2 regions of the Streptococcus caledonicus genome follow, and region 2 is predicted to be linked to the other one. Evidence: predicted binding sites of a transcription regulator. Region 2 holds the regulator's gene; the other holds the start of a gene.
The links. Region 2 encodes NrdR, which represses ribonucleotide reductase genes. Its sites were predicted from a motif close to ACACNATATATNGTGT; they were not measured.
Positions count from the first base shown of each region.

Region 1: the regulator NrdR is predicted to act here: its motif matches at 3,501-3,516, upstream of ACFPQ3_RS07610 (deoxynucleoside kinase).

Region 1 is NZ_JBHSOJ010000016.1:748,090-763,574, forward strand. It holds gene coaC (phosphopantothenoylcysteine decarboxylase) at 1-311, shown strand, start outside; gene ACFPQ3_RS07600 (ECF transporter S component) at 331-900, shown strand; gene ACFPQ3_RS07605 (phospho-sugar mutase) at 981-2,699, shown strand; gene ACFPQ3_RS07610 (deoxynucleoside kinase) at 2,806-3,438, opposite strand; gene carB (carbamoyl-phosphate synthase large subunit) at 4,001-7,177, opposite strand; gene ACFPQ3_RS07620 (carbamoyl phosphate synthase small subunit) at 7,544-8,629, opposite strand; gene ACFPQ3_RS07625 (aspartate carbamoyltransferase catalytic subunit) at 8,844-9,776, opposite strand; gene pyrR (bifunctional pyr operon transcriptional regulator/uracil phosphoribosyltransferase PyrR) at 9,779-10,300, opposite strand; gene ACFPQ3_RS07635 (RluA family pseudouridine synthase) at 10,626-11,516, opposite strand; gene lspA (signal peptidase II) at 11,507-11,965, opposite strand; gene ACFPQ3_RS07645 (LysR family transcriptional regulator) at 11,962-12,876, opposite strand; gene ACFPQ3_RS07650 (GNAT family N-acetyltransferase) at 12,931-13,785, opposite strand; gene rpmA (50S ribosomal protein L27) at 14,067-14,357, opposite strand; gene rplU (50S ribosomal protein L21) at 14,392-14,706, opposite strand; ribosomal protein L21 leader region at 14,742-14,813, opposite strand; partial or broken gene ACFPQ3_RS11835 (DUF7679 family protein) at 14,996-15,280, opposite strand; gene ACFPQ3_RS11840 (DUF7679 family protein) at 15,293-15,409, opposite strand; gene thiI (tRNA uracil 4-sulfurtransferase ThiI) at 15,443-15,485, opposite strand, start outside.
Region 2 is NZ_JBHSOJ010000026.1:8,097-23,581, forward strand. It holds gene ACFPQ3_RS09370 (restriction endonuclease subunit S) at 1-1,054, opposite strand, end outside; gene ACFPQ3_RS09375 (hypothetical protein) at 1,047-1,733, opposite strand; gene ACFPQ3_RS09380 (type I restriction-modification system subunit M) at 1,737-3,530, opposite strand; gene ACFPQ3_RS09385 (hypothetical protein) at 3,895-4,110, shown strand; gene ACFPQ3_RS09390 (DUF4368 domain-containing protein) at 4,277-4,918, shown strand; gene ACFPQ3_RS09395 (D-alanyl-D-alanine carboxypeptidase) at 5,208-6,515, shown strand; gene msrA (peptide-methionine (S)-S-oxide reductase MsrA) at 6,643-7,152, shown strand; gene ACFPQ3_RS09405 (GNAT family N-acetyltransferase) at 7,149-7,640, shown strand; gene ACFPQ3_RS09410 (YozE family protein) at 7,651-7,866, shown strand; gene ACFPQ3_RS09415 (NUDIX hydrolase) at 7,874-8,344, shown strand; gene ACFPQ3_RS09420 (RidA family protein) at 8,470-8,850, shown strand; gene ACFPQ3_RS09425 (alpha/beta hydrolase fold domain-containing protein) at 10,130-11,185, opposite strand; gene nrdR (transcriptional regulator NrdR) at 11,507-12,001, shown strand; gene ACFPQ3_RS09435 (DnaD domain protein) at 11,988-13,142, shown strand; gene dnaI (primosomal protein DnaI) at 13,143-14,045, shown strand; gene der (ribosome biogenesis GTPase Der) at 14,202-15,485, shown strand, end outside.

The sequences.
Region 1 (15,485 bases), on a different contig from region 2:
AAGAAGCCGATCTTTTTATCCTAGCACCTGCTTCTGCTAATACGATTGCTACTTTGGCACATGGCGGAGCAGATAATATGGTCACAGCAACCGCACTAGCTTTGCCAGCAGACCTTCCAAAGCTCATCGCACCAGCCATGAATACAAAAATGTACGATAACCCGTTAACCCAACGCAATATTGCTATTTTAAAAGAGGTGGGTTACAAAGAAATCACACCAAAATCAGCTCTCTTAGCCTGCGGTGATGTCGGGCGAGGCGCTCTAGCTGATCTAGATACCATTCTACAAATCATTAACGAAAATATATAATAGCAAGATAGGAGAATAAATGAAAAACGAAAACTCTACCACTGTTGCAACTATTTCAATGTTCTTTGCAACAATGATTGTCATCCATCTTCTGACGTCTATCATTTTTAATGTTCTGCCGCTTCCAATTAAACCAACTTTGGTGCATATTCCAGTTATCATTGCTTCCATCCTCTATGGACCACGTGTAGGAGCAACACTTGGCGGTTTAATGGGACTCATCAGTGTCGTTACTAACACCGTCATCCTACTGCCAACGAGCTACCTTTTCTCACCCTTTGTCGAAAATGGTAATATCTATTCGCTCATTATTGCAATGGTCCCACGAATACTAATTGGTATCACACCCTACTTTGTCTATAAATTAATCAAAAACCGTAGTGGACTTCTTATCGCAGGTGCTATAGGATCAATGACAAATACCATTTTTGTTCTCAGTGGGATTTTCTTCCTCTTTTCAAATGTTTATAATGGTAATATTCAAGCCATGCTAGCCACTGTTATAGGGACAAATGCCATTGCTGAAATGTTGATTTCTTCTTTTTTAGCACTTATTATTGTTCCACGACTTCAAAATTTAAAAAAATAATGAAAATCACGAAAACTCGTGATTTTTTTACATGAAAATGATATAATGAAAGCGGTTAATAAAAGTTAAAGGAGAATGCAATGACCTATCAAGAAAATTTTCAAAAATGGCTTGATTTCGCCGAACTTCCTGACTATCTCCGTGAGGATCTACTCGCTATGGATGAAAAAAACAAGGAAGATGCCTTCTATACCAACCTTGAGTTCGGAACCGCAGGGATGCGTGGCTATATCGGCGCAGGTACAAACCGTATCAATATTTATGTCGTGCGTCAGGCAACAGAAGGCCTTGCAAAATTAGTAGAAAGCAAAGGAGAAGATGCTAAAAAACGGGGTGTAGCTATTGCCTACGACACACGTCATTTCTCACCAAAGTTCGCCTTTGAATCTGCTCAAGTCTTGGCAGCACACGGTATCAAATCTTATGTTTTTGAAAGCCTACGCCCAACGCCAGAATTGTCATTTGCAGTGCGTCACTATAATACTGTCGCTGGTATTATGGTCACAGCTAGTCACAACCCGAAAGAATTCAATGGTTATAAAGTTTACGGAGAAGACGGTGGGCAAATGCCACCAGCAGATGCTTCAGCTTTGACTGATTTTATCCGTGGTATTGACAATCCATTTGCCGTTGAACTCGCTGACCTTGAAGAAAGTAAAAACTCTGGTCTCATCACGGTTCTTGGCGAAGAAACTGACCGCCTCTACCTTGATGAGCTCAAGGCTATCAACATCAATAAAGCACTCATTACCGAGCATGGCAAAGACATGAAAATTGTCTATACACCACTTCATGGTACAGGGGAAATGCTGGCGCGTCGTGCCCTTGCTGAAGCAGGATTTGAATCTGTTGCCGTTGTCGAAAGCCAAGCAACCGTTGACCCTGATTTCTCTACCGTTGCATCACCAAATCCTGAAAGCCAAGCGGCCTTTGCCCTCGCTGAAGAACTTGGACGTGAAATCGGAGCTGATGTACTCTTAGCAACGGACCCAGATGCTGACCGTGTCGGTGTTGAAGTCCGTCAAGCTGACGGTTCATATTGGAACCTATCAGGAAACCAAATCGGAGCGATTATCGCCAAATACATCCTTGAAGCACACAAGCAAGCCGGGACACTACCTGAAAATGCAGCTCTTGCTAAATCAATCGTATCTACTGAATTAGTTACTAAGATTGCAGAAAGCTATGGCGCAACCATGTTCAATGTGTTGACCGGTTTCAAATTCATCGCTGAAAAAATCCAAGAATTTGAAGAAAAACACAACCACACTTACATGTTTGGTTTTGAAGAAAGTTTTGGCTATTTGATTAAACCATTTGTTCGTGACAAAGATGCTATCCAAGCTGTTCTAATGGTAGCTGAAATTGCAGCCTACTACCGCTCGCGTGGCCTAACACTTGCAGACGGTATTGATGAAATCTTCAAAGAGTACGGCTATTTTGCTGAAAAAACCATTTCTGTTACCCTTTCAGGTAAAGACGGTGCTGAACAAATCAAAGCTATTATGGCAAAATTCCGTGACAATGCACCAGAACAGTTCAACAAAACAGACATCGCCCTTTTTGAAGACTTTGCCCTTCAAAAAGCAGTCACCCTTGATGGTACTACAACTGACTTAACAACACCACCATCTGACGTCCTTAAGTACACATTGACTGATGACAGCTGGTTTGCCGTTCGCCCATCAGGAACAGAACCAAAAATCAAATTCTACATCGCAACAGTCGGTGAAACACTTGCTGAAGCTGAGGAAAAAATCGCAAACATCGAAACAGAAATCAATGATTTTGTGAAATAATCACAATTTGTGACACCAAAACCACCCGCTAAAAAAAAACGGGTGGTTTTAGTTTTCCATATCTAAAAATAAAATACAGGGCACGAGGCCTTGTATTTTATTGTATTTATCTCTCTAAAGTACTTAACGTTTCTTTAATCTGTGCAAAGACTGTTTCCCAGTCTGCATCATTAGTCACGTCAAAATGATCTGTATCAATCTTCATTTTTGGACTGTAATCATAATTATCATACCAGTCACCATAATGTCCATGTAGGAGGCGATAGTAATCTAATAGACCATTTTCGTCTGTTGGTTGCTCAAAATCACGACCACGTTTTTTAATATTTCCCATGATATGATCAAAACTACCATCAAGATAAACCAACAAATCTGGTGCTTTCTTAGGCATACCTTCGAGCTCTTCCATCATATTATCCAAAAGTTCCAAATAAATTTCATACTCTTCTTGGCTAATATTTCCCTCAAGAGAATTGATATAGGTAAAAAGCGCATCTTCATAAATTGAACGATCTAAAACATTATCATTATTATGATAAGCCTCTTTAATAGACTTAAATCGCTTATTCAAAAAATAAATTTGCAGAGCAAATCCATACTTATCAGGATTCTCATAATATTTATCCAAAATAGGATTATTCTCTACAGGCTCATAAAACGCTTCTGTTCCCAAGGCCTCAGACAGACGGGCAGTATAAGTTGTCTTCCCCACACCAATCATGCCAGCTAATATAATCACAATTGTTCTCACCTCCGAGAGACTATCTTAACACAAGATATGGTAAAAAGTCAACATTTAGTCCACAAGATATTGGGGTAAGTTAAGTTATTTTTTACACAAAAAGAGAGTGAGACAGAAGGCATGATTTCGAAGTCTTGACTTCCCTTCGCTAGTTTATTTCTAAGCTCAGGCTGAAATTGTCCAGTGGACAGTTTCACTCCCACATCCGCACAGCTCCCAAAATCTGGGAGACTTTTGGAGATTGGAAATAAGATGAACGACGTTCATCACATTCGTATAGGATGACCGCTAACGATTGCGTGGTACTAAAATAGTCCGGTGGACTATTTTAGGTAGACACTTGAAAATGAAGGAAGTATCCACCTACAGACCTCCAATCAACCACTGCGTCAATCTGTTGTCACTATCAAAAAAGAAGGTTGAGATATTTTTATACGAAAGCTTCAAAAAGCCCTCACTAAGAGTATAGCACTTAGCGAGGGCTTTTCCTATTGGTTTTCATTGTTTTGTGGGTGTGGGCTCCGCAATCGTGATGGTTTGTCCCAACCTCTTAGTTTTCTTATATGGCCTGTGTTGTAAAACCGCGGCTTTCGAGGACTTGTAGCATGGCTTCTGCGGTGTCCAGAGCTGTGAAAAGTGGCACGCCTTGGGCAATGGCAGAGCTACGGATAACTTGTCCGTCTTCATCTGCGGTACGTTTCTTACCTACGGTGTTGACAATCGCCTGTACCTTTCCTTGACGAACAAGGTTTGGAATGTCAGTATCATCTTGGCAAATTTTACCAACAAGTTGTGCTTCTAAATCGTTTTCTGCAAAGTATTTAGCTGTTCCTTCTGTCGCAAGGACGTTATAACCAATACGATCAAAGCGTTTTGCCAAGGCTAGAGCTTCTTCCTTAGTATCATCAGCAATGGTGAAGACCACATTGCCAAATTCAGACAAATGGAAGTAGCTGGCTTCAAAGGCTTTATACAAGGCTTTTTCAAGGGTCACATCTGCCCCCATGACTTCCCCTGTTGACTTCATCTCAGGTCCAAGAAGGCTATCTACCTTAGCTAATTTTGTAAAGGAGAAGACTGGTGCTTTGACGTAAACCAGAGGACTTTCTTGGTAGAGCCCATCTTCATATCCCTGCTCTGCCAATGATTTGCCAAGAATCAAGTTGGTTGCCACTTGAGCCATTGGAATATCGGTGACTTTAGAGAGGAATGGTACGGTACGGCTAGCGCGTGGATTTACTTCGATTACGTAAACCGTTTCGTCTTTTATGACAAATTGAATGTTCATCATTCCGATACAGTTTAGACCAAGTGCTAAACGTTTGGTGTAATCAGCGATAATCGCTTGAATGGTTTTAGAAATCCCTTGTGGTGGGTAAACTGCCATTGAGTCACCTGAGTGGACACCGGCACGTTCAATATGTTCCATAATCCCGGGAATCAAGACATCTTTCCCATCAGAGATTGCATCTACTTCGCACTCACGACCAACGAGGTATGAGTCAACAAGAACAGGGTGTTCTGGGCTTGCTTTTACGGCTGTGCGCATATAGCTTCTAAGATCAGTCTCATTTTCAACGATTTCCATGGCACGTCCACCGAGAACGTACGATGGACGTACCAATACAGGGAAACCAATATGACGAGCTGCTTCCACAGCTTCTTCTTCATTGGTTGCGGTTTGGCCAGGCGGTTGCGGAATCCCCAACTCTTTTAATGCTTTTTCAAAGAGTTTGCGGTCTTCAGCACGGTCCAAATCCTCAACTTGTGTCCCAAGAATAGTAACCCCCGCCTTAGACAAGGCTTCTGCCAAGTTAATGGCTGTCTGACCACCAAATTGCACCACGACACCTTTTGGCTGTTCCAACTCGATCACATTCATTACATCTTCAAAAGTTAGCGGTTCAAAATAGAGTTTATCAGATACTGAGAAGTCAGTTGATACCGTCTCAGGATTTGAGTTCATAATAATGGCTTCGTAGCCAGCTGCTTGAATGGCTTTGACAGAATGCACTGTTGCATAGTCAAACTCAACCCCTTGTCCAATACGGATTGGACCTGAACCAAGAACGATAACAGACTCTTTATCTGATTTGACAGACTCATTTTCCCACTCATAGGTTGAGTAGAAATATGGCGTGGAGCTTTCAAACTCAGCCGCGCAGGTATCTACCATCTTGTAAACAGGGACAATCTTATTCTCTAGGCGAAGAGCACGCACCTCTGCTGTCGTCATATTCCAAAGCTCTGCAATTTTACGATCTGCAAAACCATTGCGTTTGGCTTCTTTAAGCAACGCTACATCACCAGCATGTGTTGCCAGTTCTTGTTCGATTTCAAAGATATGAAGGAGCTTATCTAGGAAGAAAATATCAATCTTCGCCAGCTCTGCCAATTCTTCAATCGGATAACCACGACGGATGGCTTCTGAAAGGTAGAAGAGACGGTCATCCTGTGCTTTGACAATTTTATCAACTAAGGCATCGTCTGTCACATCTGCTAGTTCTGGCATCTCATTGTGATAAACACCGATTTCAAGCGAACGGCAGGCTTTTAAGAGACTTTCTTCAATGTTACGACCGATTGCCATAACCTCTCCTGTCGCTTTCATCTGTGTCCCAAGACGGCGCTCACCGTGCTCGAACTTGTCAAATGGGAAGCGAGGAATTTTGGCAACCACATAGTCAAGAGCAGGTTCAAACATGGCGTAGGTTGTTCCTGTGACAGGGTTAATCATCTCGTCAAGAGTCAAACCAACTGCAATTTTCGCAGCCAATTTCGCGATTGGATAGCCAGTTGCTTTTGAGGCAAGGGCTGACGAACGAGACACGCGCGGGTTCACCTCAATAACATAATACTTGAAACTATGTGGGTCAAGTGCCAACTGGACGTTACAGCCACCCTCTATTTTAAGAGCACGGATGATTTTTAGACTAGCATCGCGAAGCATTTGATTCTCGATATCAGACAGCGTTTGTGTCGGTGCAAACACGATGGAGTCACCCGTATGAATGCCAACAGGGTCAAAATTTTCCATGTTACATACGACTAGAGCATTATCGGATGCATCACGCATGACTTCGTATTCAATTTCTTTAAAGCCAGCAATTGAGCGTTCAATCAAACATTGGGTTACTGGCGATAATTTCAAACCATTTTTAGCGATGTCACGAAGTTCTGCTTCATTGGCACACATTCCACCACCAGTACCACCTAGAGTAAAGGCAGGGCGGACAATCACAGGGTAACCAATGCTATTAGCAAAGGCAACCGCTTCGTCAACAGTCTCAACAATCTCAGATTCAGGAATAGGTTGGTCCAATTCTTCCATCAATTGCTTGAACAAATCACGGTCCTCAGCTTGGTCAATAGCAGACAATTTTGTTCCCAGAAGCTCAACACCAAGTTCATCAAGGATACCTGCTTTAGACAGTTGCATTGCCATGTTCAAACCAGTTTGACCACCAAGGGTTGGTAAGAGAGCATCAGGTCGCTCCTTGCGGAGAATGCGTGTCACAAATTCTAAGGTAATGGGTTCAATATAAACCTTATCCGCAATTTCTTTATCCGTCATAATGGTTGCAGGGTTGGAGTTAACCAAAATAACGCTATAGCCTTCCTCTTTTAAAGCAAGACAAGCCTGTGTTCCAGCATAGTCAAATTCAGCAGCCTGACCAATAATAATCGGACCAGAACCAATCACCATAATTTTTTTAATATCAGTACGTTTTGGCATAATTTATGATACAAAGGGGATCTAAAAATCCGTATGATTTTAATAGTCCAGTAGACTGTTAAAGGTTTGAGCCAAAAAACTCAAAAGCGAAAATAGGACACTGACGACGTGTGCTTACACACTAGGAAATCTATTTTTTCACTAGGATTTTAGTTCGTGTTCATTTTCGCAAACACGATCCCCTTGTTTTCTCCTTTCTCTCATTTGTTACCTCTCTGGATAACATTAAATAATGGCGGTAAGTCAGAAATCTTCGATCTCATTGACGACCCCGTCAGGATAACTAGAACTTTCGAAGAAAGTTCAAACAGCTACGACACTTTCTCCCTCTCTCAATTGATAGAGGCAATAACGATTCCGATGTCATTACTTGGTCGCTTGATCAGCTTTCCAAGCATCAATCATTTCTAAAAATGCATCAAAGAGATAGCTGGCATCGTGTGGACCAGGTGCAGCATCTGGGTGAAACTGAACAGAGAAGGCTGGAAAATCACGATGACGAACCCCTTCGACAGTCTTGTCATTGATTTCTTCATGAGTCACCATTAAACACTCCGGTAAGGTTTCTCTATCTACCGCAAAGCCATGATTTTGACTGGTAAAGTCCACACGTCCAGTAGCAATTTCACGCACCGCATGGTTAAACCCCCGGTGACCAAAAGTCATCTTATAGGTTCTTGCACCATTAGCCAGACTGAATAGTTGGTGGCCCATACAGATTCCAAAAAGTGGAATTTTCCCCTGCACACCACGAATCATTTCTAACGCTTCTGGGACATCTGTTGGGTCTCCAGGGCCATTTGACAACATCACTCCATCAGGATTGAGGTGTAAAACGGCCTCTGCCGTCGTTGTATGAGGAACAACCGTCACATTACAATTTCGTTTTGAAAACTCACGAAGAATTGAGTGCTTCAAGCCAAAATCAACTAGTACAATGTTTTTTCCAATCCCCGGTGCAGGATAAGCTGTTTTAGTCGACACTTGTTCGATATTATTTGTTGGTAAAACAGTAGCTTTAAGCTGCTCTTGTAAATGTTTCAACTCACCACCATTTGCTAGGGTAGCTTTCATGGTACCATGTTGGCGAATAATTTTAGTTAATGCTCTTGTATCAATACCAGCAATACCAGGGATATTTTTAGCTTTTAAAAATTCATTTAAAGTCATCTGATTGCGCCAATTACTTGCACGACGAGCTACCTCAGCTACCACGACACCTTTACAAGTCGGTGTAATCGATTCATAATCATCACGGTTGATGCCATAATTTCCTACTAATGGATACGTAAAAGTCAGTATCTGTCCATTATAAGATTGGTCTGTGATGGATTCTTGATAGCCAGTCATCCCTGTGCTAAAAACAATTTCTCCTGTCACTTCTACATCTGCTCCGAAGGCTTTCCCTTCAAAAACAGTACCGTCTTCTAAAATCAACAATCGTTTTGTCATTGTTTTACTTTAAGGGACGCTAATGTTACTCAGTTTAATCCCCGCCCGTTAGCATCACTAACAAGCTTCTCCTTTCTATTTGCTGTCTCTCTGAACAGCATTAAATAAATACTTCTGACTCAATAGCGTGAATGGGGCACTCAGACGTGAGAAAACAACTGAACGATTGCAGTTGTTTTCGAGCTAGTGCCTGACATAGCCAAGTCATTATAAATTATCTTTCTTGACGCCCCGCAATAATCGCTTCTAAGATTGCCATTCTCACAAAAACACCATTAGTCATTTGCTTCACAATTCGTGATTTATCCGCCTCCACCAGACTATCAGCAATCTCTACATCGCGGTTTACTGGGGCTGGGTGCATGATTATAGCAGAGCTTTTTAAACATTCATAGCGTTCCTTGGTTAATCCAAATTGACGGTAATACGTTTCTTTTGAAAACGTTCCGTTACCATCATGACGCTCATGTTGCACACGCAGTAACATGAGCACATCAAGCTCTTCAATAACATCATCAATAGCTACATGCTGACCGTAGCTATCAAATTCTTTTGAGTACCATTGCTCTGGTCCTGAAAAATAAAGCTGCGCTCCCAAACGTTTTAAGATTTGCATGTTAGATTTTGCCACGCGCGAATGCGTTAAATCACCTGCAATGCAAACTTTCACTCCTTCAAAACGGCCAAATTCTTCATAAATGGTCATCAAATCAAGCAAACTCTGACTGGGATGTTGACCAGAACCATCACCACCATTAACAATGGAAGCCGAAATGGTAGAACTCTCAATAAGTTGTTTGTAATAATCGACTTCTGAGTGCCTAATAACACAAATCTCAACACCTAGAGCATCTAATGTCAACACTGTATCGTAGAGGGTTTCACCTTTGTTAACAGAACTCGTTTCAACATGGAAATCAATCACATCAAGTCCTAGTTTTTTCTCTGCGACTTCAAATGATTTATGAGTGCGCGTTGAATTTTCAAAAAAGAGATTTGCGATAAAGGTTTGTTTATCTAACGACTGAGAAGCTCTGCCATTTTTTAAAGAAATCCCTCGAGAAATTAAGCCTACAACCTCTTCTTCGCTTAGGTATTCCATCGACACTAAGTGTCTTAGCACTACCTTATCATCCACAACAGGCATACTTATGCCTCCTCAACTAATGTGACCCGATCTTTACCGTCAACTTCCACGACCTCAACAATCACTTCCTCGTTGCTACTTGTTGGAATATTTTTCCCGACATAGTCTGCACGAATTGGTAACTCACGGTGACCACGGTCAACCAAAATAGCAAGGCTAACTCTTGAAGGACGTCCGAGACTCACCAAATTATCAATCGCTGCGCGGATGGTACGCCCAGTATAAAGCACATCGTCAACCAAGATAACATCCTTATCTGTAATATCAACCGGCATAACTGTTGTGTCCTCTTCAACCTTGATGTCATCACGAAATGGTTTGATATCCAATTCTCCAAGCGGGACATCAAGATTTTCTAGTTGAGATAGACGCTCTTGAATGCGTTTCGCAATAAAAACGCCACGTGTCTTAATCCCTGCTAATACAATATTATCGAGTTTTTTGTTCCGCTCAATAATTTCGTAAGTAATACGAGTGATGGCACGTTTCATCGTCACATCATCAATGATTTCTTTACTTTTCATATACAATTCCTCCTGATAAATGAAGCACTAATGATACAAAAAATCCCCCTGTTTCCAAGGAGATACTGAAAAATAGGGACAATTGACCCACTAGTCACTGCCTGTTTTTTAAGTTCTCCTTAATCACCTCACGGGACGATATTAAAGGAATTTAATTATCATTATTATAGACAAAAATCTGAACAATAGCAAGTAAAAAAGTAAGTTCATTCTGAATTTTGAACGACAATTTTAATCAATAACTGACTCTGAGTCTCATTTGCGATAAATAAATCAATCAGTTTAACCATAAAAAAAACTCATCGGCATTGCCGATAAGCCTTATCTACCCTTTTCTTAACTGCTCTAACGTTTCTTGGAAAATAGCAGGTGCAGGTGCTGTGAATTGAACCAATTCTCCTGTTCTTGGATGGGTAAATCCAAGGGTTTGTGCATGTAAAAATTGTCCATTTCCTTTTAAAGTTTTACGAGGTCCGTAGGCTTCATCACCAGCAACAGGATGTCCAATATAGGCCATGTGAACACGAATCTGGTGAGTACGTCCTGTCTCCAATGTGAGTTCAACAAGCGTATAATCCCCAAAACGTTCTAAAACTTGGAAGCGTGTAACAGCAGGTTTTCCTTTGGCTGTAACTGCTTGTTTTTTACGGTCTTTTTCAGAACGTCCAATCGGGGCTTCAATAATTCCTCGGTCATTTGGTAGATTACCATGCACGATAGCAAGGTATTTACGCAAGGACTTTTGGGCCTTTAATTCTTCTGCTAGAGTATTATGAGCGACATCATTTTTAGCAATCATCAACAAACCAGAGGTATCTTTATCAATACGGTGTACAATGCCTGGACGGACTACCCCATTGATAGAGGACAAATCTTTGACATGATACATCAACGCATTGACTAAGGTTCCTTTTGTATGACCAGCAGATGGGTGAACAACCATACCTTGAGGCTTGTTCACAATAGCAACATCCTCATCTTCGTAAACGATATCCAAAGGAATATCCTCTGCTACATACTCTAAGACCTCTTCTTCTGGCACTTGATAAGTGATGACATCACCCTCTTTAACAGCATATTTTGCCTTGACAGCCTTGCCATTGACCAAAATAGCCCCAGCCTTAATCCCTTCATTCGCCTGAGCGCGTGACAATTCTGTCAACTCTGCCACTGCCTTATCCAGACGGTGACCACTTTCTTTTACAACTATTTCCATGCTTCCTCATCTTTCCACAATGCTAATGCCAACACAGCTACTCCAACGGTGAGGTAAGAGTCTGCCACATTGAAAATAGCGAAATCCACAAAATCCAAATGTACCATATCAACCACGTAACCTAGGCGCACACGGTCAATAAAATTGCCTAATCCTCCTGAAATAACAAGTATCAAACCTAGTAACAACAACCAGCTTCCCTTGATATTTTTAATTAAATAATAAATAGCTGCTCCGATAACAACAACTGTGACGAGAGCGAAGAACCATTGCTGATTTTGTAACATGGAAAAAGCTGCGCCATAATTCCTAACGTAAGTTAAGCTAAAAATAGGGGACAAAAATGATTGAACCTGTCCTAAATCAATATGTTCAATAATCCAAAATTTACTCAACTGATCAAGAATAATCAATCCAATAATAGCTATTGGAATCATAATTTTTCTCATTGCTTCTCCTCTTCTAAGTCAGAAAAATACCCCTTCATAACAGCAACAAATTTTTCTGCACAAGGAGACAAATCCATTTCTGCACGTTTAACATAAACCATCTGATTGTTAACGGCATTCTCAAGCGGAATGACCATAATGCCATTCACACTAGCACGGTCTAAGAAACCTGATCCCGTTGCATAAGCATCTGTACGTTCTAAAATACCATTCAACGTAGCACGGTCAGTCACTTTAAAAACAGTGGTTGAATCACTTCGATCAACCAAATTTTCAGAATAATAGAGATACTCATCCTTTTCTTGCGTAAAAAGAACTGATGGAAAACCCGCTAAATCTTCCATTGTCAGGGTAGTTTTACTCGCCAAAGGATGATCTTTTCTTAGATAAATATGAGTTTGAAAATGGCTGAGCTCTACATATTCTAAGCCCTGCTTTTCCATTTTACGTAAAATACCATCGCGGTTCTGCTCGCTAAGATAAATAATCCCAAGCTCGCTATGCCCTTCTACCACTTCATCTAAAATCTGAACCGTTGTCGATTCAAAAATCCTGAAACGGGCATACTCTGGGTAAGCTTCTGAAAACTTAGTGATTAAAGGTGGTAAAAAATCATAGTGCTGACTGGAAATAGAAAACTCTTTTTGGCCAGATTTGTTGTGAGTGTATTGATTTTCAAAAGAATCAAAATTCGCCACTAAGCGCTGCGCTTTTTCAAAAAAAATAGTCCCTCGTGTTGTCAAAACAGCACCAGACGTTGTTCTCTTAAAAATTTTAAAACCAAGTTCCTCTTCCAAATCCTTCACAGCAACTGAAAGACTAGGTTGGCTGACATAAAGTGTGGTCGCTGCCTCACGGAAAGTTCCCGTACTTGCAATTGCCACGACATATCGTAATTGTTGAATATTCATGGGAACTATTATAGCAAATTTTACAAAAAAAAACCTGCATGATGCAGGTTTTAACTATTTCAAATAAGTAATTTCAGAACTAGTCACAAAACCAAGTTTTTCATACAAATGTTTTGCAACAGCATTATCAGCTTCTACTGCAATTTGAAAAGGACGATTATCACTCTCAATACGGTCATTAAGGATAAATTTTGTCATATAAGTCCCAATGCCTTTGCCTTGCTCAGCATTTTTAACAGCCAATCCATATAAAAGTTGATCGCCTGATGATAAATCAACCGTACAAGAGGCGATGACCTCGTCAGCTCGCAAAACAACGTAAAGAAGACTCGATTCATCCTCAATTGCCTCACGTGCATACTGACGGCACACCTCTAAGTCTTCTTCAAACGTTTCAGATTGGAAGATAGCAATAGCCTCTAGATGCTGGATTTCCGCCTGACAAACGATGATATCTCTTCTCTCTTCAATATCTACCTTATCACGACTACGACTCATCCAAAATTCACTTTCATCAGATTCAATGACCTGCCAAGCAGAAAGTAACCAGGGATTATTTTCCAAAAAATGACGTTCGATATTAAAAGATGGGTTACCCAAACCATAGATGGCCGTTTCTTTTTGGTACCTTTCAAAAAGTTGGCGCGCAATTCCTTGACGACGATAGGCTGGTGCTACCCAAATAAATAAGTCCACTTCATTAGGACCATCTGCATACACGGTCAAAAAACCACGAAGCTCATTTTTCTCATAAGCTAAAAAGAAGGCTGGCATGTCTTGATCAAAATTGAGCATATTTGAAAGATATGGCTCGCGTGTAAAGTTATCATAAGCCCTAATTTCAGCAATTAATTGGCGCACTTCTTGCTCCTGCTGTTCTGATAATTGATTTGTAGCAATAATTGTCATATCATTTCTCCTCCAATAATTTTCTAATACTCTATAAAACAAGAGATTAGTCAGTCTATCATACTAGAATCACAAACAATAAAGAGATCACTAAGTTCAAAACCGATATTTTTACAAAATCCTCTAACCTCTACAGTCGCATTATCTGCTCTTGTTTATTTCTTTCAGCATGAGTATTGAGCATTTGGTCAATACTTGATGTACGTAGTATATCAAATTTTTTTCAAGAAAAATAGGACCTCCATCTGGAAAATCCTACTTTTTCTATTAGTCAAACTAAATTATTTTGCGATTGGGTAAACAGAAACTTGTTTTTTATCGCGACCTTTACGTTCGAAGCGTACAACACCTTCAACTTTTGCAAAAAGTGTATCATCTCCACCACGTCCTACGTTCACACCTGGGTAGATGTGAGTTCCGCGTTGACGATAAAGGATTGAACCACCAGTTACAGTTTGTCCATCAGCTGCTTTAGCACCAAGACGTTTTGCTTGTGAGTCACGACCATTTGATGTAGAACCTCCACCTTTTTTGTGGGCGAAAAGTTGCAAGTTTTCAAGATTTTTCAACATAATATTTGTCCTTTCCTATAAATCAGTTGCTAGATTACGCGTTGATAGCGTTGATAACAACTTTTGTGTAAGGTTGACGGTGACCTTGTTTACGGTGGCTACCTTTTTTAGGTTTGTATTTGAAAGTAACAACTTTCTTTTGTTTACCTTGTTTTTCGATAGTACCAACAACTGTTGCACCTTCAACGACTGGAGTACCAACTTTAGTAGTTTCTCCACCTACAAGAACAACTTCGTTAAAAGTTACTTCTGCGCCAGCTTCAGCGTCGATTTTTTCAACGTAGATAGCTTGACCTACTTCAACTTTAACTTGTTTACCACCAGTTTTGATGATTGCGTATGTGCTCATGATGCACCTCCTATAAAATTTTTAATGTGAGGTTTCCCTCTGTGAAGACTCGCCTTGTACCGTGGGACAAACCGCTTAAAACGGGACTCGCGCGGTTGCACAGGATGTGCATTTAGTCAACATTACTATTCTAACACTCTTGTCTAGCTTTTTCAAGAAATTTGTTGCGATTTATTAAATTTATTTTCTTAATTTGACCAATTCAATTTATTTTTATTGATGGTGACCTTAACAACTCTCCTTCCACAACTTTTTTCTCATTTTATTAATGGCATCAATTAATTATCATTTACCGCTCTTTCCAGCGCTTCCAACGATAGTAATCAATTGCCAAAATAACCTTATTCCAGAAAGAATAATCATGTTGAATAAATCTAACACTTCTCCAAAAATGTGCAATCCCTTCTTGCTCCCAATTTTCTGAAGTTAAAAATTGTCCTCTACTACGCTTTTTCTGTTGAGATTTCTGCGCAAATACTCGAATGATCTTACCTAGTCTTATCGTTGGTCTATAGTTATTTTTTCTAGTATAATCTGCACTTGGATAATTAATCAATGCACCGGTTAATAGACTCTCCCAATGTTGCTAATTCGCATAGCGGTAAGCCCGCATGGCTCCCTGTAAATCTTTCGGAAGTTGAAAGGTCTGTGAATCACCGTTCAAAAACTGTATTTCAACAAAATAGTAATTCTTAGATACCATTCTAGCTCCTTTTATTGATGCAACGAATCTTAGTTACAACAAATCCTCAATCATCTCTTCTACGTCATCATTTTCT
Region 2 (15,485 bases):
AGATTCCATACGAATTAGCTACAACATTTTCTGTAAAAGAATCACTTTTAACGGCATATCCAAGAAATTCAGGAAGAATTTTATCGTTAGGTCTCAATACAGCAAACCCGGTTGATACTACAACATTTTCATCATCTTCAATTGTGGTAATTGCTTTGAGATAAGTTCGAACAGTAGAAACAATCGTATCTCCTTCTTTTACACGCTTTCTTGCCCTAGAAGGAGATGATAGGAGTCCCATCTCTTGATAATTAGAGATTCCATTAATACTATCAACTGCACCAATTTCAACATATTTAATAAATAAATCAGCATCAATCTCTTCTTGGCTAACCTTATTGTCATCCAAACTAACACAATATTTAAGGGGGATAATTCCCCACCCCTCAGGCACATTTCCCACCCACTGAATACCAGACGGTACAAATTTTACAGTAGGGTCTAACCCCTTGGTGACAATTTCTGTAATCAACGATTGCTTGTAGGCTTTTAGTTCTTCGATTGAGGTCTTAGTATCTGTGATAATGTCATCAATCAAAGCTATTTTTTTATCGAGAAATTGAGCGATTTTCTCTTGCTCGGATAGAGGGGGAATAGCTACTTTAACTGCACCAAAGTATTCATCAGTTAAAGTAGACCTTAATGTTCTGGAATATGGTAGTAATATTTTATCGTTATCCATCATAAGTAGTAGATAGTAATAAAACTTTAAGTTCCCGTTTATTATTCTATATTGGGAATATGCTGGACTTGTCACACCATCATTATAAGCGATCCCAACACACCTTGGCGTAACATCAATATCAAAAAGACATAATATTAAACTCCCTTTATCAATCTTCTGATAGCCATCAAATGTTGTTGGCATTTTACCGCTTGGATTTTCCAGATTTCTAATAACTACTCCGTTCATTGTCAAAGATAGTACATTTTCACCTGTCCACTTTTCAAGAATCTCTTTTTTCTTTGATAAAAAAGATTTTATAGGAACCACTCTCCAGTTATATGGAACTTCCCCAATCCAATCAATACCGCTGTCTTTTATCTTACGCATTAAGCCCCTCCTTAATTTCATTCAACCGAATCAGAATAACAATACCCAAATGTATTAGGAATTTCTTTCTGAAATTGTCGAATTCAGATGTTCTTGATTCAAGAGCCTGTTCATGGCTATGCCTAAAAACCTGCAACTGTCCCCTCAACTCTCTCAATTGCTCATTTGTAAATAGACCATAAAAATCAGCCTCATTCAGAGGAAGGAACTTACCGCTAGGAAGCTTTAAGAGATTCTCAATTACATCTGCAATCGTTCGTAACTTCTCATCATCTGTCTGTTGCTCCCATGTCGCATCCCTGAGAGATATTTTCCTGATGATGGTTTGCAAATCATCGGGGACTAGCAGAACGGCTCCATCTTGTTTGACAAAGTCTAATGCCATGATTAATTGACGCCTCTCATCCCATGTAACTGTCCCGATGCTATTGCGTTTTGTGTGAATGTAGGAACGTATCTGGTTATAGGCGAACGAATGAAGACTACTTGAGGTGTGTAATATATTAGGGAATTGAGTAATTCTGTATCCCTGACCGTCTAAATATTGACAAATTAATCGAAACTCTTTATTTAAAACAGCATTCCTAAACATCTTTTCATTATCAGGACTAATCAATTCTTTAAATCTTGCAATAACATCACTATCATTGCTATAGAAAAAATTATCAAGCTCAATCACCTTTTATCCCTCCACATCTTGGCCACTTAGAGATTCAAAATTCTTAACAATTTTTTCTTCTAGCTCCTTAATCCGTTTAGCGATCGTTTCAGAGCCCTCTGGTGCTTGATATTTATAAAATAGGCGTGTAAAAGGAATTTCATAACCAATTTTCGTCTTACTGTCATCTACCCAAGCGTCTGGATTAAAAGGTAAAACCTCTCGAGTAATATATTCATCAACATCTTCCGTTAATGGAATATCTTCTGTATCTCGTTTACTTGTGTCAGGTGTCGCTTTTCCATTTTTCTTGCGAACAATATTTCCGTCTTCGTCATACATAGGAGTCTCAACAACAACTTTTCGATAACCGAAAAAATTGTTATCAAAGATTTTCGATTCTACCAAAGTATCACCTTCGGTGTAGGTTCTGTTCGCAAACTCACCATAAGCCTGTACAATCAATTCACGCTGAGCTTTATCAATATCTACCTTTTTATCACCAATATTCTTACGACGTTTTACAAAAGCCCTACTCGCATCTAAAAGTTGAACTTTACCTCGCCGTTCTTCTGCCTTATTTTTAGTAATAATCCAAATATAAGTGGAAATGCCCGTATTGTAAAATAAATCCGTCGGGAGCTGAATAATTGCTTCCAGCCAGTCGTTCATGATCACATACTCACGAATCGCAGACTCACCTCCGCCAGCATTTCCGGAAAATAAAGCGGAGCCATTATGAATAATCGCCATCCGACCTGTATCCTTCAACTTAGAAATGCCATTTAGCTGAAAAAGAAGTTGCCCATCCGAAATCTTAGGCAAACCAACACTAAAGCGCCCTTTCTCACCTAACTCAGCCTCTTCCTTGACTGCTTTCTGGTCTTTTTTCCAATCTATACCAAAAGGCGGATTAGAGATTAGGTAATCGAAAGTGTAGCCTGAAAAAGCATCTTTTGAAAGAGTGGAGCCCAAAGCCATATTATCAGGATTTCCTCCTCGAATCATTGTATCAGCCTTGGCAATAGCATAGGTTTCTGGATTTAGCTCCTGACCAAAAGTCGTCACATCAGCATTCGCGTCGAGAGCCTTAATTCGCTCCGTCATCGCTGAAAGCATCTGAGATGTGCCCATTGTTTGGTCATAAATGGTTCTTACAATAGGCTTATCTGATGGTTTTTCGTCTATAAGCAGAATATCTGTCATCAAGTAAATAATATCCCTGCTGGTAAAGTGGGCTCCAGCATCTTCTCCATAACTTTCAGAAAAACGGCGGACTAACTCTTCAAAGATATAACCCATATCAGTGGAAGTCACTGTATCTGCCCCTAAATATGCCTTCTGACTATTAAATTCCTGAATAACTGCAAACAGAGCGTCATTGTTTGTCATCTTAGAAATTTCTTTATCGAATTCAAAGTTGTCAAGAATATCTCTGACATTTTCAGAAAAACCATTAAGAAAGGCGTAAAAATTCTCTTGAATATTATCAGGGTCACTCAATAAACTATTAAATGTAAAATTGCTTGTATTATAAAATTTATAGCCAGAGGTATCTGTCAGTTTTCTATCCCTAATTTGCGCCACTTTAATATTAGATAAAGTCTTAGAAACCTCAAGTACCCTATCTCTTGTCGGAAGCAGGGTGTCATGCAGACGCTTTATCACGGTCATAGGTAAAATAACTTTTCCGTATTCATGAGGTTTATAAAGTCCTCTCAAAATATCTGCAATATTCCATATCAAAGAAGCCTTTTCTTTAATATTTGTTGTCATTCTCTCATTACGGATGTTTTCATTTGTAAATCTTTCGCCCATTTTCCACTCCTTTTTATTAATAAATAATTTTCGTAAGAAGCTGATAGGATTCCTTAGTTATGAATATAACTAAGGAAGAGAGCTCTCTTCGAGATTATTCTTTTACTCTATTATAGCACAGATTTAAGTCATTATCAGTGCCTTTCTCCCTTATTGAGCTTTACAATACTGGACTTTTTCGCAAAGAGAGTTGTCCTCTGAAAGCAACAATCTAACTCGAAAGGAGATTTTTATGGAAAAATTGAAATAACCACCCTTTACTGATCTAAAAAGTGCCGAACGTGCTCTCAACATATACCGTCACGTCTATCTCGAACTAGAAGCTGGCGACCGAATTAAGCTCTCTCGATTCAATAATTTTGAGGTGGATTGGAGACGAGTTGAAGAGGAGAAAACCTTCGAGGCGTTTTACGTTTTGAGCGACAACAAGGTACTTCGCTACACCTGTCAGCTTGAAGCACCAGACGAGGTCAAGGACCTGCTTGATAAAATCGAACAGGCTGAATTTTCTTCGGATTATACCCAAAAACTAATGGCTCAGACAGTTGAGATTTTGGTAGTAGATATTCTTGAAAAATAAGATGCAATACCAAAACGGCTAATAGTTCAGCCGTTTTTGCTTGCTTTTGATGTTCGCATCGCTATTTGTTTCGGGTGATATTTAATTGGCGTAACAACGCCGTTTCTGAGGGATTTCGTCAGGCGACTTATTATCTATTCGGAGTTATGAAAATCTCTTTGCAGGTTTGGATTTTTGCGAAAATGGTCATAAACTCAGTTTTTGTCCGCAACAAAAAGACAACACAAACCTAGACCACTACAAGTGTTACCATTATCGTCGAGCTGGCGACACTTGTTCTGGTTCACATTACCTTCGCAAAGAAATTCTGGAAGAATTAGTGTTTGGCGACCTTCAGCAACTAATTTCTTCTATTCAATTTAACGAGGAAGAATTGCTCACAAAACTGAAGTCTCGCTTCGATATTCGAGAGAGTAAAAAGCAAGATAGCTTACGCAAACATTTAAATAAAGCCAAGAAACGTTCGCTGGAGCTAGACACAATTATCCAAAGGCTCTATGAAAAGCAACTGCTAAGCGAGATTAGTGATGAGAGATTTAGAAAATTGGTGGACAGTTACGAGAGTGAGCAAGCTGAACTCAACCAGCAAATTCAGAAATTTCAAGAGGTTCTGATTAGTCAAACCGAATCTGCGAAAAACATTGACAAGTTTATGCGAACTATTCGCCAACACACAAAACTTGAAAACTTAACAACACAGCTAGTGAATGAACTGATTGATAAAATCGTCATCCACCAACCAACTGGACGTGACAAAAACCGTCAAGTCACTATTGAACTGCATTATCAATTTATCGGAGAATTATAAAACGAGCGAACTAAAAACCCGCTCGTAAAATAATAACTAACGGACTGCTCGGTGAGGTGTGGACATTATACCACAAATGGGACTGAAACAGTGAAATAGGCTAATTTATAGACCTAGTTCGACTCTAAATATGTGTTTTAGACTAGGTTCCACTTTAAAAGGTGAGATGGAACTTACTTTTGGAATTATCGAAGCAATGGAAATGGTTTTGAGTTTTAAAAGGTCTTTAAAATCATTTTTAGATATGATAGAATGGAATCATCTATAATTTGTATTGATGAGGTGTTTTGTGAAAAAACTTGTTGTACTCTTGGTTGTTTTTATTGCTCTGTTTTTTCCTGTAGCTATACAGGCAGAAGACATTATGGACATCACCCGTGCGGCTGGTTATGAGGTTTTGGAAATGAATCGTCCAAAGGCCTCAATTGCTATTGATGGGAAGACCGGTGAAATTCTTTGGCAGGATAATATTGATGCCCTACGTGATCCTGCAAGTATAAGTAAGGTGATGACGCTTTATCTAGTTTATGAAGCTATTGCTGAGGGTCGTTTGACTGAGGAAACGATTATTACAGCAACTGAGGCGGATCAAGCTATTGCCCAGATTTATGCAATTTCCAATAATAAAATTGTTGCTGGTGTTGATTATACTGTAGGTGAGCTTATTACGATGACGATTGTACCATCGTCAAATGCAACAACTGTTATGTTGGCTAATTATTTGTCTAATAATGATGCGGATGCCTTTCTTGATATGATGAATGCCAAGGCTCAAGAGTTAGGCATGACCAATACGATGTGGAATAACGCTAGCGGAGCTGCAGCGGTAGCATTTAATGGATACTACTTGCCTCAGCGTTATGATAATTATTTACCAAATGAAACAACTGCACGTGATTTGGCTATCTTAGTTTATCATTTGGTTAAAAAACATCCTGCTATTCTTGAACATACAAAAGATCCTGTTGTTACAGTTAAAAAAGGAACACCTTATGAAGAAACTTTTGAGACTTACAATTACTCTTTGCCAGGAGCTAAATATGGTATTGAAGGAGTTAACGGTCTTAAGACCGGTTCAAGTCCAAGAGGAGCCTTTAACTACATAGCGACGGTTAACCGTAATGGTCAGGAAGTTATTTCAGTTATCATGGGAGTAGGTGATTGGGCTGATCAAGACGGGGAATATTATCGCCATCCTTTTGGAAATGCTATTATTGAAAAAGTCTATGCTGATTATGAGAACCGTCTTTTATTAAAAGCTGGAGAGCATGAAATCAACGGTCAAAAATATGCACTAAAAGAGGATTTTTATGGCACTTTGAGAAAAGGAACAGAACCAGTTTATCAGGTTGATGAACAAGGGAATCTCTCTTTAGATAACGGGCTTGAAAGTGTTAGTCCTAATATAACATCAAGTCAAATGGTAACAGTTGTTGAAAATCCTGTAACTAAAGCAATAAAGACAGCTATACCGAGATCAAGTGAAAATCAAACATCGCTTACAGATCTTTTGTTTAAAAAAGGTTTAATTGTTATTCCGCTTATTGTTATTTTACTGGGTATTTCGATTTTTGAATGGAAACGAAAAAGAAAATAAAATAAGCAAAAAAAGGCGAGGAAACTCGCTTTTTAAATTGCCTAATAATACTTATTTTTGCTATAATGAACCATTATAGGAATTTGTCTAAAAGAGTTCCATCAGTTTTTACGGAAAGGATGGCGTTATGGAACGAGCTATATTTGCAGGGGGCTGTTTCTGGTGCATGGTACAGCCGTTTGAAGAGCAAGAGGGAATTTTATCAGTGAGAAGCGGTTATACTGCTGGGCATGTCTCAAATCCTACTTACGAGCAAGTTTGCAGTAAAACAACTGGTCATACGGAGGCTGTTGAGATTATTTTTGATCCTAAGAAAATTACTTTTTCAGATCTAGTTGAGATTTACTGGGCGCAAACGGATCCAACAGACGCATTTGGCCAGTTTGAAGACCGTGGAGATAATTATCGCCCTGTGATTTTTTACTGTGATGACCGTCAAAAGGAAATAGCAGAGCAGTCCAAGGCAGCCTTGCAGGCTTCAGGGCGTTTTGATAAGCCGATTGTCACAACCATTGAACCCGCGCAGCCATTTTATGAGGCAGAGGAATACCACCAAGGGTTTTATCAGAAGAGTCCAGAACGCTATAAAGAGAGCTCAGCTATTCGTAAAGCCTTTTTGAAGGAGAACTGGAAGTGATTGCTGTTCGAGCGTTGACTATAGATGATAAAATACAGGCTGCTGCTCTTTTGGCAGCATTTCGTTCAACATTAAGAAGTTTTAAAAATCGACAGGTTGCCCTTGATTTAGAAGAAGGAGCAGAGGAGTTTACCTTCTTTTTAGATGAGAAGTATCCCATGTATGGCGCTTTTATCGAACAGGTTTTAATTGGCTATGTTGTTTGTAAGGTGGAAGGTTCATTGGTTTGGATAGAACAGCTCTTTGTCTCCGAGGCGTTTCGCAGACAAGGTGGTGCGGCGGTTCTTTTTGAAAAGGCTAATCAGCTATCTCAATCAGTAGGTGGTGAAACATTATTTCAATATGTTCATCCTAATAATCATGAGATGTTATCTTTTTTGAGAAGCCAAGGATATACAGTTTTAAATTTAATTGAAGTTCGTAAGCCTTATCAAGGCGAACAGTTGACGCAAACGATTTATGTGGACGATGAACCTTTTGATTATTAAGGAGAAAATAGTGAGGAAATCATTTTATAGCTGGCTGATGGCACAACGCAATCCAAAATCAAATAAGCCGATGGCCATCTTAGCGGATTTGGCTTTTGAGGATACAACCTTCCCTAAACACACGGATGATTTTGAAGTTGTCAGTCGTTACTTGGAAGATGAGGCAAGTTTTGCCTTTAATCTCGGTGATTTTGATAGAATTTGGGAAGAATATTTAGGACATTGAGGGACAAATGGATTTGAGCTTTAAAACAGTAGGTGGTCGCTTCAATTACCGTGTAGCAGCGGTTATTTGTCGTGACGGAAGATTGTTGACCATTCAAGAACCTAACTCACCTTACTCTTACTTACCTGGTGGTCGTGTTGCTATAAAAGAAACGGCTGAAGAGGCCATTCTCAGAGAAGTCTTTGAAGAAACAGGATTGCAAGCGGAGCTTATTCGTCCTTTGTGGCTTAATCAAGCCTTTTTTACTGAAGATCAGACAAAAGAGTCCTTTCATGAAATCTGTCTTTATTTTTTGGTGGAGCTTCTAGTGGCTGATACTGAGGATTTTTTAGTTATGGAACATGGTAGAGTTAATCAGTTCAAGTGGCTCGCTTTTGAGGAGTTGCAAGAAACCTATTTTTACCCTGAGTTTTTGAAAAATGAGATTTTTCAGTTGCCGAATCACTTGACCTTACGGGTGGAAAGAGAAAAGGATTAGCATTGTGAAGTGACTGGCTAGGACGATATTAAGTTGATTTGAGAAACTTGAGTTCTATCGACATTTGCTAATCTTATTTTGGAGTTAAGGTAATATATATTCATATGATAAAAAAGGAGACACTAATGAAAACGATTCATACAGATAAAGCACCTGCAGCAATTGGACCATACGTTCAAGGGAGGATTATTGGTAACTTATTGTTTGCAAGTGGTCAAGTGCCTTTGTCACCTGAGACTGGGGAGATTGTTGGAGAAACAATCCAAGAACAAACACGGCAAGTATTGAAAAATATTGCTGCGATTTTAGATGCGGCCGGTACAGATTTTGATCATGTGGTGAAAACCACTTGTTTCCTTAGTGATATGAATGATTTTGTGGCCTTCAATGAGGTTTACCAAACGGCTTTCAGTTCAGATTTTCCAGCTCGTTCAGCTGTTGAAGTGGCCCGTTTACCACGTGATGCCAAAGTTGAGATTGAAGTGGTTGCTGAAGTCTCCGCTTAAAGGATTTGGTGTCTATACGCATTCAAAAACAAAATTAGAATTTTAGATTTTCTGCTGTCATTGCTGGACTAATGAACGTTGTGAAGATAAAACGATTGTTTCGCAATAGTGATATTTTTATCAGTGAAATTGTTTGGTGGAATTTGATAGTCTTGGGGAAGGCTATCAAAAACTGGTGCTGAGAAATAAGAGAGTGACAGTAGTCTGAGCTTGGAAATAAGAGAGTTCAAAGCTTATTCTTGGTAAGAACGGATTTTTGGTAGAATGATTAGTGGACATGTTCATCTGTTTCTATACTGAGTTGAGGAATTCTAGTATATCAGACGATCATGTCTTTTGGGTGCATTTCATTTTAAAACGTGGGATTTTTAATACTGAATTCATTTCAAAATCTGAAATGGTGGATTTTATATTTTAACAATTGGAGTTAATTAGATGTCTATTGTTGTAGAAATTCAGCCATATTTATCATTTATATTGAGACTAGAAATTGGGACAAACCAGCATGGATGGCAAATCTCATTCTCACAAGTTAAACTTTTTAGCGTCATCTAAAATGCGACCACAAGGTCGCTCGAAACAGATAGTTGCCACTGCTACCGTGTCGTGGTAAAAAAACGATTGAGCAGATTCTGTCAATCGTTGAGAGGAGTGAAACTGTCCAGTGGACACTTTCAGTGTGAGCCTTAAAACTAAAAATCGAACGAAGAACTTAGGTTTAGAAATAAGGAATGGAACTCTATAGGAGGTTTTGACGTTGACTTCGTCGGTTTCATTTCTAACCTCCAAAGGTCTCTTAACCTTTCGAGTATCCTTACAACATAAGCCTAGCTGTTCCAAAAAATTGTGAATACAAGCTATTAGATTTTGATTTAAAAATGAAACATATAAGGCCTCCAATTGAGTGTGGTAATTCCTGTTAGAAATTGATTGTTTTTTTATTCTAGTGTACAGGTAAATCCACGAGACATCCACTGGGGGTCTTTACATATTGTCTATAAGAAAGAAACAAAAAAGTAACTTTTGAATGTGGATTAGTATTAAAGCTATTTTGAATCATACAGAAAAACGTAGAAACTACCAACTACGTTTTTATCATTTGTGAAAGAAGTAAAGATGAATCTGGCTGAGGCTGGCTTTATAACTGATAGTTCTTATGGAGATGTGCCAACTGATAAGGAGATTTTAGAATGCTGTATTATCCTTAAAAAATCATTACTTTTCTAGTAAGATATGGTGGCTCAACTAAAGTTTTCAAGAATTTTAGTGAAATGTAGTTCTAATAGGGGTAGGTGCCATTGATGATTTTAATGAGTTGTTCTTGTGCTTCAACTGCTTCTGGAATTGGATAAATAGGATAGACATGATTCATGTCTTCTTTTTCAATGTAGATAACCTTGTTAATTCCTGTTGCCTTAAGTCTGTTGGCGTAGTCACGAATATCTGGGTAAAGAATATCTCGCGTCCCTGTGAAAATAGTTGTTGGTGAGAGGTAATTAGTAGGGCCGTTTTTTGGACTAACATAGATATGGTTAGTGTTATCAGGAGATTTTGCCCAGAGTTCCCCAATCCGGCGTAGTCCCCAGGCTGATAGGATTGGATCGCTACCTTCATATTTCGGAATGTCAGGATGGGTCAGGTTAACATCTAACCATGGAGATAGTAAAATGAGCTGTTCGGGTTGCTTTAAGTGTCTTGGATTACTTTCATTGTGCAAGGCGTACGTTAACGCCAAAGCTAGTCCTCCACCAGCAGAATCACCCATAAAAATGAGATGATCAGTCGTCTCGGAAACGGTTTCGTAGAGATTGACTAATCGAGGAATAGCATAATCATAGCTATAGCGAGGTGTTTTGGGATAAATTGGGAGGACAATTTTAGCATCTAGTTGTTCTGATAAGTTTTTCAACATACTAATATGGTATCTTGTAGGATTGTTGAGGTATGACCCGCCAGCAAGATAGAGGATAGTTTTTTGCTCTTTGTTGTTTTTGTCATTCCAAGTAAAGACTTGCATGTTGAAAAGGGATTTCTCCTCTGTTAACTGACCATTGACAGTGCTGGGATCAAGGTGATAGGGCTGGTCGGATTGCTCACGGCTGGCATTGAGATACTGTTGGAAGGTGCTATCGTCTTGAATTTGGTAGTAGCTTTTATCACGTTTTAACCAGAAATATTGCTCAATGAACCAACTTTTCCAAGAACGGTCGCGGGCATGTGTGATATAGGGATACGAAACGACTAAGAACAATCCAGTAATAATAAGCGTTTTGAGAATTTTTTTCAAAATATTCTCCTTTATAAGTAGTTTATTGTACAGAATTAGTATAGGTATAGAAATTAATTTTGTCAACGATAAATGAACATATTTTTGATAATTGATGTTTTAATGCTGAATAGTAGAGATTGTGCAAATCAAGTTTAGAACTAAAAGTTTAAAGTTGTTTCCATTGATATTTTAAAGAATACTTCATATTAAAAACGTACAAAACAGTGAAACCTATTTTAGAAAATGTTCCATTGCGGGAGATAAACTGGAACTTACTTTAGGAAATTAGTAAAATTACTCGACATGGTTTTCAAAAGATGATTGCTTTGTTTATTGTAAAAGTTATGGTAAAATGAGGTAATAGATATTAGAGAAAGTAGGTGTGTTATGCGTTGTCCAAAATGTCATTGCAATAAATCTAGTGTTATTGATAGTCGTCAGGCTGAGGATGGCAATACGATCCGTCGTCGCCGTGAGTGTGAAGAGTGTGCTAATCGTTTCACAACTTTTGAGCGTTTAGAGGAAATGCCACTTCTTGTGATTAAAAAAGATGGAACGCGTGAGCAATTTTCTCGTGATAAAATTTTAAATGGCATCATTCAAAGTGCTCAGAAACGACCGGTATCTAGTAGCGATATTGAAAAAGCGATTAGTCGCATTGAGCGCAAGGTTCGTAGCGACTATGATAGTGAAGTTGAAAGCACCGTTATTGGTAATCTTGTCATGGATGAATTGGCTGAGCTGGATGAGATCACCTATGTTCGATTTGCGAGTGTCTATCGCTCTTTTAAGGATGTTGATGAAATCGAAGAACTTCTTAGACAAATCACTAGTCGTGTAAGAAGTAAGAAGAGTGGGAGTCAAATTTATGACACCGAATGATATATTTTCCTATCTTGAGGGACATAGTCCTGTTTATGATACGCAAAGCCTTGCTAAAGTGTATCAACCAATTTTAGGAGTTGATGCAGTCGGGCTTTATGCTTATTTTGTTGCTTTCTGGGATAATGGTGTTGGAAAATATAAATTTACTGATATCTTAAATCATATGCAGTTTGGGATGTTACGATTTGAGGAATCTCTGGCTTTACTAACTGCAATGGATTTAATTGGTTTTTACCAAACTACAGAAGGATATGTGATTGACTTAAAACCTGCTCTAACAATTACAGATTTTTTGGACAATCCTGCTTATCGTCGGTTATTAGAAAAACGTATTGGTGAAGTAGCTGTAGAACAATTTATCAGGAAAACACCCGAAAAATTTCGTAACCTTTCTAAAAGATTTTCGGATGTATTCACTGGCATTGATGAAATTAGCATCAAGCCTCAACGAACTTCTCAATTTGATTGGGAATTTTTTAAACAACGGATGCAATCCGACGGTCTGCGTCTAGTTGAGGAAGACGAAGAAGTTGTGGAGCTTTATAATTTAGCTGAAAAATATCAACTGACCTGGTTTGAGTTGTATAAAATTGCCAAGCAAACGGCTCACAGGCATGTTATCTTACCTAAGCGTATCAAAGCTTTTTTGGAACAAGAAGAGCAATCCTTTTCGGCTGAATTCACAAAAGAAGAATTTGAGTTGTTAGCTAAGGTTAAAACACAGAATGCAACTGAGATTCTAGGTGAAATAAAAAAATCTCGTAAGGCTGTTATTACGTCTGATGAATGGAGAAGTTTGGACGAGTTAGTTGCGATGAATTTCTTAGACGAAGTGATAAATGTCATGGTGATTTATACGATGGCAAAGACTAAGTCAGCTAATCTTAACAAGTCTTATCTGATGAAGATTGCAAATGATTTTGCCTATCAAGATATCACAACTGCCGAGCAGGCCATTATTAAATTGCGTAGCTTTGACCAGAGAAAGAAAGAGAGTCAACCATCGCGTCGAACACCTAAACCTAATGTGCCTGAATGGAGTAATCCTGATTACAAGAATGAGACTACGCCTGAGGAAATGGCTAAACTTGAAGAAATGAAGCGACAAATGTTGGCGCGTCTGGGAGGAAATGAATAGATGGAAAAAGTTGGACAAACCATTGAGCGCAGTCAGCACCTATATAAAACTAGCACTGATGAATTGATGCGGATGATTCTAGCTGATTCAGAGATATCTGATTTTATTGCCAAGAACCAGATGACTTCTGAACAAATAAAACGTAGTTTACCAAAATTTAACCAATACCGTAACGAACGTGCGAAGTTTCAGTCAGGAGATGTCAGCTATATTGCTAAGGGATATCAACCAATGCTCTTCATGAATGAAGGATATGCGGACGTCTCTTATCGTGAAACGGAAGAATTGAAAGCTGCACAAAATCAGCAAGCGATTGAAAATCGCATTAATCTAGTTAATTTGCCCAAAACTTATAAAAAAATTACTTTCCAAGATGTTTATCTAGATGATGTTAAGCGCATTGAGGTTTTTGATGATTTGATCAGATTTGTAGCTGAATACCCTAATTCTCAACAAAGAGGACTTTATCTTCATGGTGATATGGGGGTTGGGAAATCTTTTATGCTGGCTGCTATGGCACGTGAATTAGCTGAAAAGAAGGATGTTTCAACAACATTCTTACATTTTCCAAGCTTTGCTATTGATATCAAAAATGCTATTAATACCGGTACTGTTAAGGAAGAAATTGACTTAGTCAAAAAAGCTCAAGTTCTTATTCTAGATGATATTGGTGCAGAGCAATCAACATCATGGGTACGTGATGAGGTGCTTCAAGTTATTTTGCAATACCGAATGTTGGAAGAATTGCCAACTTTCTTTACATCAAATTATAGTTTTTTTGATTTAGAGAAAAAACTAGGAAATATTAAGGGATCAGATGAAACTTGGCAAGCTAAACGCGTGATGGAGCGCATCAGATTTTTAGCAAGAGAAATTCATCTTCAAGGAGAAAATAGAAGGTAAATTTTGAGACAATTAATCAAAACTGTTATACTTTAACCAAAGGTAAATTAACTTTTAACATCATAATCTATCGTTGGCGTCAAAATTGGCTTGAAAAGGGATTAGATTGCTTAATAGTATAACGGTTAAATTATGAAAAAATTTTTGAGGAGAAATATGGCTTTACCTACAGTTGCCATTGTTGGGCGTCCCAACGTTGGTAAATCAACACTTTTTAACCGTATCGCTGGAGAACGCATCTCTATTGTTGAAGATGTTGAAGGAGTAACACGCGATCGTATTTATACTACTGGAGAATGGCTTAATCGTCAATTCTCTCTTATCGACACTGGTGGTATCGATGATGTGGATGCTCCATTCATGGAGCAAATCAAGCATCAGGCGGCTATTGCGATGACTGAGGCGGATGTTATTGTTTTTGTTGTTTCTGGGAAAGAAGGTGTCACGGATGCGGATGAGTATGTTTCTCGTATCCTTTATAAGACTAACAAACCAGTCATTTTAGTTGTCAATAAAGTTGATAATCCTGAGATGCGTAATGACATTTACGATTTTTATTCTCTAGGTTTGGGAGATCCTTACCCTGTTTCATCTGTTCACGGGATTGGTACAGGTGATATCTTGGATGTTATTGTAGAAAATCTTCCGACAGAGCATGAAGAAGAAAATCCAGATATCGTTAAGTTTAGTTTAATTGGTCGTCCAAATGTTGGAAAATCGAGCCTTATTAACGCTATCTTGGGAGAAGAACGCGTAATTGCTAGCCCAATTTCTGGCACAACCCGTGATGCGATTGACACCAACTTTACTGATAGTGAAGGTCAAGAGTATACCATGATTGATACGGCAGGTATGCGCAAATCTGGGAAGGTTTATGAAAATACGGAGAAGTACTCGGTGATGCGTTCCATGCGTGCCATCGATCGTTCAGATGTTGTTTTGATGGTTATCAATGCTGAAGAAGGTATTCGAGAGTATGATAAACGCATTGCCGGCTTTGCGCATGAAGCTGGAAAAGGGATTATCATTGTGGTTAATAAGTGGGACACACTTGAAAAAGATAATCATACCGTAGCGCAATGGGAAGCGGATATTCGTGACCAATTCCAATTCTTGAGTTACGCACCAATTATTTTTGTTTCTGCAGTTACAAAACAACGTCTCCATAAATTGCCTGATCTCATCAAGCGTATTAGTGATAGTCAAAACAAACGCATTCCATCAGCAGTGCTTAACGACGTCATCATGGATGCGATCGCGATTAATCCAACGCCAACAGATAAAGGCAAGCGCCTCAAAATCTTTTATGGCACTCAAGTTGCTGTTAAACCACCGACATTCGTTATCTTTGTGAATGAAGAAGAATTAATGCATTTCTCTTACATGCGCTTCTTGGAAAATCAAATTCGTGCCGCCTTTGGTTTTGAAGGGACACCAATT